2 regions of the Vreelandella gomseomensis genome follow, and region 1 is predicted to be linked to the other one. Evidence: predicted binding sites of a transcription regulator. Region 1 holds the regulator's gene; the other holds the start of a gene.
What was found. Region 1 encodes PhoB, which activates phosphate uptake and scavenging genes when phosphate is short. Its sites were predicted from a motif close to TGTCATANNNNTGTCANA; they were not measured.
Positions count from the first base shown of each region.

Region 2: QC815_RS12925 (PhoX family protein) is a predicted target of PhoB. The motif match lies at 2,578-2,595, and genes of this name have one in related genera.

Region 1 covers NZ_JARWAI010000003.1:200,348-204,661, forward strand. Annotated here, with positions in the region: gene phoR (phosphate regulon sensor histidine kinase PhoR) at 1-1,239, opposite strand, end outside; gene phoB (phosphate regulon transcriptional regulator PhoB) at 1,242-1,931, opposite strand; gene ubiA (4-hydroxybenzoate octaprenyltransferase) at 2,010-2,918, opposite strand; gene QC815_RS05065 (chorismate--pyruvate lyase family protein) at 2,954-3,469, opposite strand; gene QC815_RS05070 (NAD(P)/FAD-dependent oxidoreductase) at 3,627-4,314, shown strand, end outside.
Region 2 covers NZ_JARWAI010000009.1:127,971-132,284, reverse strand. Annotated here, with positions in the region: gene QC815_RS12930 (D-amino acid dehydrogenase) at 1-255, shown strand, start outside; gene QC815_RS12925 (PhoX family protein) at 376-2,511, opposite strand; gene QC815_RS12920 (DUF6482 family protein) at 2,692-3,030, shown strand; gene mgtE (magnesium transporter) at 3,226-4,314, shown strand, end outside.

The DNA.
Region 1 (4,314 bases):
TTCCCCCGGGTGTGAATCGATCTGTAGCTGGGCGTCATGACGCAGCAGCACGTGCTTGACGATGGCAAGCCCGAGACCGGTGCCCCCGGTCGCGGTGCTACGGCCCTTGTCGACGCGATAGAAGCGTTCGGTGAGACGGGGAATATGCACGGGGTCGATCCCCTCACCGTTATCGCTCACCTCGATACAGGCGCCTGAACCGAACGCTTTCCAGCGCAGCGTAATGGCACTGCCTGGCGGCGTATAGCGCACCGCATTGAACGCCAGGTTGGAAACGGTACTGCGGATTTCCTGTTCGCTACCCACCAGCTGTGCGACGTTGTCGATGTCGATATCAAGCGTATGCTGGTGGTCGGAAAGCGCCAGCGCATCGGCCCCCACGTTGTTCAACAGGGCCGCCACATCCAGGGGCTGGTGATCTTTCCCGCCCTGGTCAATTTCCAGCCGCGACAGCAGCAACAGGTCATTGACCAAGTTCTGCATACGCTGCGTCTGGGCCTGCATCTGCTCGATGCCACGCCCCAGGCGAGGGGGTAGCTGGTCGGATAGCTCGCCGTAGGTCTCGAGATAGCCGGACAGCACGGTCAACGGCGTACGCAGCTCATGGGAGACGTTAGCGACGAAATCGCGACGCATCTGCTCCAGCTGATGCAGCCGGGTGATATCACGGGCCATCACCAGACGTTCATCGTCACCGTAGAGGGTGATCTGGTACTGCAGGATACGTCGTTCATCGATCGGCGAGGTCAGGGTGAGCGGCTCGCTGTAGTCGCGGGCGTTGAAGTAACTGATAAACCGCGGATCACGCAACAGGTTGGTAATGTGCTGACCACGGTCGTGGGCCGTTTGCAGACCCAGCATGTTGGTGGCAGCGCTGTTCCACCACTCCAGGTCGCCATGGTGGTCGAGCATCACGATGCTGTCGCGCATGGCCTCGGAGGATTCCTGGATACGCGCAAGGGTCGTGCGCAGGCGGTTCTGGGTAATCCGCTGGCTTTTCTGGTAGCGATAGAGGCGGTCAAACAGCTCGCCCCACAGGCCGTTAGCGGCGGGCGGTTCATCCTGGGGGCGTTGCGTTAGCCAGCGATACGCAGCGCGCAGCTGCCGCAGGTGGTAGGTCAGACAGACCGCGAAGCCGCCGGCAAGGCCCAGGCCCGGCATGCCGACCAGCCACCCCAGGCAGATACCAAGCGCCGTCCAACCGATCAGGCGCCACAGCTCACGACTCCACAAACGCACGGTTAGGCTCGCGCGGAGAAGCGGTAACCGGTACCGCGTACCGTTTGAATCAGATTCTGATGCGCATCACCCAGCGCCTTGCGTAACCGGCGAATATGTACGTCAACGGTGCGCTCTTCCACGTAGACATTGCCTCCCCACACCTGATCGAGCAGCTGGCTGCGCGTGTAGGCCCTTTCCTGGTGGGTCATGAAAAACTGCAGCAGGCGGTATTCGGTGGGCCCCATATCCAGCGCTTTGCCGTAGGCGCTGACCCGGTGACTCACCGGATCGAGCAACAGGCCGTTAATTTCGATGGGATCCTCAACGCCGCGAGGGGTCGCACGGCGCAGCACGGCCTTGAGGCGCGCCACCAGCTCGCGGGGGGAAAACGGCTTGGTAATGTAATCGTCAGCGCCGGCTTCCAGGCCCTGAATCTTGTTATCCTCCTCACCCTTGGCGGTAAGCATGATAATCGGCAATTCAGCGGTGGCTTCTTCCCGCTTGAGCCGACGCGCCAGCTCGATGCCGCTGGTTCCTGGCATCATCCAATCGAGCAGCAGCAGGTCGGGCTGGTGGTCAACCACCATGGCATGGGCATCCTGGGCGTTTTCCGCTTCCAGTACGCGATAGTCAGCCATTTCCAGCGCCACCGCGATCATCTCGCGAATGGATGCCTCATCATCGACGATCAAGACGGTCTTGGCAGTCATTCCGGAGCCTCACGGTGTTCGATAGAAAGAAATCCAGTGACAGATCAATGACGATGACACCATGACTTGATGACAATTCTATGACATTGCCAGGGATTCGCCAGCCGCTGGCCACCAACTCAGCACAATCCCGGCAAACACCAGCAGACCCGACCAGTGATTATTCAAAAACGCCTGAAAACAGGCGTCGCGCTCACGGTGACGGATCAGCCGCTGCTGGTGGACGAAGGTTGCCGCCATTCCCGCCAGCCCCAGCCAGAAAAAGCCGCCCAGCCCCACGCGCGCCCCCGCCCAGGCCAGCAGCGCCAGGGTCATGAGCTGCAGCAGCCCGATCACCCAGCGGTCGGCGTGGCCCAGCAGCACGGCGGTGGATTTGATGCCAATCTTGATATCGTCGTCGCGATCGACCATGGCGTACTGGGTATCGTAGGCGACGGTCCACAGCACGTTGGCCAGGAACAACAGCCATGCTTCCACCGGCACATACCCGAGCACTGCGCCGAACGCCATGGGAATCGCCCAGGAGAACGCCGCCCCCAGCACCACCTGAGGAAAGTGGGTATAGCGCTTCATGAACGGGTAGATGAAGGCCAGCACCACGCCGCCTAGCGACAACAGTACGGTAAACCAGTTGGTCAACAGCACCAGCATGAACGCCGCGACCACCAGCCCGATAAACAGCAGCTGCGCCTCGGTCTCACTGATCCGCCCGGTGGCCAGGGGACGATGCTTGGTGCGTTTGACGTGACCATCGAGGTGGCGGTCGGCGTAATCGTTGACCACGCACCCGGCCGCGCGCATCACGTAGACGCCAGCGATGAAGACCAGCAGCACGCTGCGCCCCGGGACGCCCTCAGCGGCCACCCACAAGGCCCAGAGCGTGGGCCACATCAGCAACCAGGTACCGATGGGCCGATCCAGCCGCATCAGCCGAATAAAATCCATCAGGCGACCCATTCCTATCGGCCGCAGTAGAGAACGATCCATGCTTACCTCATCCATCCAAGAGACGCAGCGTTAGCCTAGCGCGAAGGCAGCGCAAGATCATCCGCCATGGTCGATAAAAAATATTCCTGCACCAGTAGCGATAGCCCACCGTGCTTACAGCCGTGCTTACAGCCGTGCTGGAAAACCGAGCGCCGCCCCCACTGGCTAGTGACGTCTTCATCGCCTGGGTAGGTAAATTCAGGCGCCTGTCGCGTGGCGTAAAGCGGCCCACGCACCAGATCCGGCTGGCGAAACAGCCAGCTGCCCAGCGACCGCTCGCCCAGACGCTCCAAACCCTGGCCGCGCAGGGTTTCAAGAGGTGCCACCGAGCGCGCCACGACCCAGGGGGCCTCGTCCACGCACAGGGCAACCTCGCGCTGCCAGGCATAGCGCCTGGCCGCCATGCCCAACGCCTGGGCCTCATGGGGCTGGGGGAGACCCACGCCCTGGCGCAACAGCCGCACGCGAAACGACCGTTCGCCGCCGGCGGCCACCAGGCGTGCCGTCAATGAATCCGTGGACGCCACCCACTGCCACCACGCGGCGCTCATGGCCGGGCGCAGCGCGCTAATCGGGCGCCAACGCGGCAAATCGGGAGCTGAACAAACAGAGCGACGCAACACCAGCGCCTCCAGGCAATTTAACGGTGCGTTAGTGTAACATGGGGCCACGTAAAGGCTTTTGTCCCACTGACCCTTGGACCACTGCATGCCCTCATCACACGCTGAACTCACGATTGTCGGCACCGGGATGGCGGGCGTTGGCCTTGCCCGCGCGCTGCGTCGCCAGGGCGATACACGCTCCCTCTGTCTGATCAGCGCCGACAGCGGCGACGACTACAGCAAGCCCCTGTTATCAACCGGCTTTGCCAAGCGCCTGCCGCCGGAGCGTCTCGCCCAACGCAGCGCCGACGAGCTCGCCGCCTCGCTGGACGCCCGCGTGATCACCCAGACGACCGTGAGCCGGCTGGACGCTACGCATCAATCGCTCCAGTTGGCAGACGGCCAGGCACTTGGCTACGACCGCCTGGTGCTGGCCACCGGCGCCGAACCCCGCGTGCCCATGGCCATTCCCGACCCGCTCAAACCGCGCTGCTTTACCGTCAACAACCTTGACGACTATCGGCGCTTTCACCGTGCGCTGGGGGCAACGCCTAGCCGCGTGGCGGTCATCGGCGCGGGCCTGGTGGGCTGCGAGTTTGCCAATGACCTGCACGCCGGCGGCCATGACGTCAGCGTTATCGCGCCCGACGCGGCGCCGCTTCCCCGCCTGCTGCCTGGCCCCCTGGGACATGCGCTGGGCGAGGCGTTTGCCGAGGCGGGCATCCATCTGGCGCTGGGCAGAACGCTCAAGACCATGGCGCTCGACGATGACGGTAACGTCACGCTGACGCTGG
Region 2 (4,314 bases), on a different contig from region 1:
AACCGTATCCGCCCACTGATCCGCTGGGTCGAAGACTGCTTCCCCGGGGTCAGCACCCGCCGCGTGGTACCCTGGGCGGGCCTGCGACCGATGCTCCCCGACATGCTGCCCAAGGTCGGCCCCGGCAAGTTACCCACGGTGTTCTACAACACCGGCCACGGCCACCTGGGCTGGACGCTCTCGGCCATTACCGCTGATATGCTGGCGGATGCGGTGGACTCGCCCAAGGGCAGTCCGCTCGCTAGCCCTCGCTAACGACACCGTCAACGGCCAGAGGCTATCACCCAACCCAGGCCTGGTTGATCGCTACCACCGCGCTAGCCGCACGCCACAAAAAAGCCGCAGGCATGACCTGCGGCCATTCATTTGCGACGTTTACACCCCGACCGGCCCACCATCGCGCTTTTGAATCACCACGGTCGATGCCCGAGGACGCACCTGGCCGCTGGCCGAAACGGTAGCGTCTTGCGCTAGCGCATTGCCATCGGCGGGCCAGTTACCCGGGTGCTGGATGTTGATAAACAGGGCGGTTTTATCCGGCGTGGCAAAAATGCCGGTGACTTCGCAGCCGTTTGGCCCGACCGCAAAGCGCTTCAGCTGCTGCTGGTTGCTGTTGTTGATCACCGGGCCGGTGCCTTGGATATCGTCCAGGCTGTTGGGCACCACGGCCAGCAACTGGTCGTTGGTATACTCGGTGACCCCTTCATAACCGTTATCCGTCTGGATCCAGAGGATGCCCTGACCGTCGCCGCGCTCGTCGAACCAGAGTCCATCGGGGCTGGCGAACTGGTTCATTTCGGTCAGGCCCGAGTGGTTATCCGCATCGTCGGACGCCGCACCAAACACAAACACCTCCCAGGTAAAGGCATTGGGCAGGCGGCTTTCGCGCCAGCGAATAATATGCCCTTGGGCGTTATCGGCGCGCGGGTTGGCGGCGTTGGTCGGCGCCAGGTCATACCCCACGCCCGCCTCGTCGAGGCTGTCGCCGCCGTTGGTAAAGGTGGCCTGGGTATCTTCAGCGGTGCGCTGGGAGTTATTGGTCAGGGTGAGGTACACCTCCCCGGATGCTGGATCAACGGAGGCCCACTCGGGACGATCCATGGGTGTGGCGCCCATCAGGTCGGCGGCGTCGCAGGTGTTGATGATAATGCCCGCCAGGTCGTCGTCGGCCAGGCCCAGTGCCGTGGCAAGCCGACGTCCATCTTGCGTCCGGGCGTCCGGTGTGAGCGCCAGCCACTCACCGCTACCGTCAGGGTGGAAGCGAGCCACGTACAGGGTACCGTTATCCATGTACTTGCTGCCAATCGCCAGGCGATCATACTGCTCGCCGGGACGGTTGGCATCGGCAGGATCCCAGGCCGCATCGGAGACGTATTTATACACGTATTCATTGCGGGCATCGTGGCCCGAATAGAACACCACCGGCTGGCCGGCTTGCAGCTTGCCGAGCCAACATCCTTCATGGCGGAAGCGCCCCAGCGCGGTGCGCTTGACCGCGAGCGCGTCGCTGTACGGGTCGACTTCCACCTGATAGCCGAAGGTACGCGCCTCGTTGCGATAGTCCTCTTCGGGGCGCTCACCGCGTGGGGTGATATCGAAGCGGGCAAACTCGTCGTTGTCTTCAGTGGCATCCCCCGCCGAGGTATCCCAGCCGTAGCGGCTTTTATCGGTGGGGATACCGATCCGCGCGTCGTCCTGGAAGCGCTCCCCGTGGTGGACGAACACATTGGGCCAGTTTTCTTCGCAGGCAATGTAGGTACCCCAGGGCGTGACCCCGTTGCCGCAATTATTGTTGGTGCCTCGGGTTTGGAAGCCCGCGGGCGAGAAGCGCGTTTTGACGTAGTCGCTGCCCGCCACGGGCCCAGCCAGTTCAATAACAGTGGCACTGGTCAGGCGGCGGTTGTAAGCCGACCCCGGCACATGCGACCACTGACCTTGGGTATCTTTCTCTATCTCGACAAGGGTCACGCCGTGCGCGTTGATTTCGGTGCGCGACTCCTCCGCAGGCCGCTTGCCTCCATCGGTATTGGTAGGCCCGCCTTGAGGCGCCCATAATGCCGATTGGTCGATGTATTCATTATTGAGCGCCAGCACGAAGCGACGCGACGCGCTGCCTTCATCCAGCGCAAACCCGGCCATGCCGTCGTGGTGCATGCCAACGCTCTCCGCCTGACGCTCGGCGGTCATTGGCTGATCGGACTGCCAACTGTCGCCAGCGCTTAACGGAGTGCCCCAGGGTACCAAGACTTGTGCAACATAACCTTCCGGCACCACCACGGCATCAGTGAGTGACCCATGAACCGCCTCAAATGCCAACGTCAGGGGTGTTTTTTGCGCGCCGCTTGAGGCAATCGCCTGGGCCGCGCCGCCAAAGCTGAGCATCGAGGCGGCCGCCATGCTCAAGCCGCCGCGCATGACATCGCGCCGGGATACATGGCGCGCCAACACCTCAGCAAACGGCTGATTGCCGCTCTGGTTAAACAGGCGATGGTCTTCGATTTCCTTGCTCATGGTGACGCCCCTCTTCTAATCGTATTGCGAGTCACGAATCGTGTTAGGAGGACACTAATTCCGTCAGGTGACAGCAAGGTGACGAACCCTCTACCGTTTTATGACCAATGCCGCTTACAATTCGGATAGATCAACGTAACTGCCACCTGCCCGTTAAGGTTTCGTCCAGGAGATCACACGATGGCCACGACCATGCCCGACCAGCTCACGCTCGATGCCCTGGCGACGCTGTCGCCGCCTCTTCCTGAAGTGGAGGTACACGGCCTGGATATGGGCTGGTATATCGTGCGTCTCCACCGTCAGGGCGCCGTCAGCGTATTGGTCAACGCCGACGGCGAGACACGCCGCTTTACCGGCACGCAGTGGATAAGCCGCACGCTGGCCCCCTTGGGGTATACGCACGGCATTCTCACCTGGGCCGACGCCGCCGATGAAATGATCGGCACGGATGTACCGCCCGTGTCCGCCGAGCAGCGCATGGCCCACGGCGTACGGGTGGCATTTGATACCCGGCATTAACGGGCCACCAGGCCACACTGTGTTACTTTCGATATGGCCATGTGGCCTGACGCGACCCAAGGCGCCTTCCGCTAATTAAGCAATAGATGCAGTCGTTGCGCATCGCTTTCGGCCAGGGCTGGCTATAAAATCAAAACAGCGCGCCGCCATTATTATTTTTGTATGAGTTACTCGTCTCCAGCAAGGAAGGACGCTATGCGCGATGATGAAAAATATACCAATTCCGAAGATCAGTTACTCCACCTCCAAAACCTTCTCGACGACCCGGACACCACCGCACTTAAAGCGTACTTTACTGAACTCGACATTCTGGATATTGCGCGGACGCTAGAATCGTTCCCCGCTAAAACCCGCGACTTTCTTTGGGAGTTTATCCCCGACGAGCTGGTCGGCGCGGTGCTTGCGGAAGTCGACGAAGATATTCGCGCTGACTATATCGAAGAGCTATCGGCAAGCGAAGTCGAGCAAATTGTCAAAGGGCTGGATGCTCAGGACGTTGCCGAGGTTCTGGAGGTTGCCGACGAGGCTATCAAGACCAGCGTTTATGACAGCCTGGATCAGGATATCCGCGCCCAGGTGGAGAACCTTTACGCCTACGAGGAAGATGTCGTGGGCCGCTACATGGATCCCGAAACCGTCAATGTCAAACAAGGGGTTTCACTGGAGGCCGTGCAGCGCTATATCCGGATTCATCATCTTCTCGACGATGAGTCGCAACAGGTAATGATCACGGACAAGGACAAACGTTTACTGGGTACTTTAAGCCTGATTGATTTAATCAAGCAGCCACAAGATGCCGTGGTCGATGCTCACATGGATGACCCATTCACCCTTAACGATCAAATGAAAGTCAGTGATGCGGCCGTGTTATTACGCTCCAAGGAGCTTCCTTTCGTTCCCGTCTGTGACAGTGATGGACGCCTGGTAGGACAGTTAAACGCCGCCGACGTACTGGAAATTACCCAAGACGATACTGACATGACATTGAAACACCTGTCAGGCGTCAGTAACGAAGAAGAGGTCTTCACGCCCGTTTTGCGCAGTGCGAAAAGTCGGGGCATCTGGTTGGGTATTAATCTGCTGACGGCGTTTTTGGCCGCGTTTGTCATCGGTCAGTTTGAAGCGGCATTGGATCAAATTGTGGCGCTGGCCATCTTGATGCCGGTGGTGGCAAGCATGGGAGGCATCGCCGGCAGCCAGACCCTCACCGTCGTCATTCGCGGTCTGGCGCTGGGCCAGCTCGCGGGCAACAACGTGCGATGGCTGTATAACAAGGAAACCTGG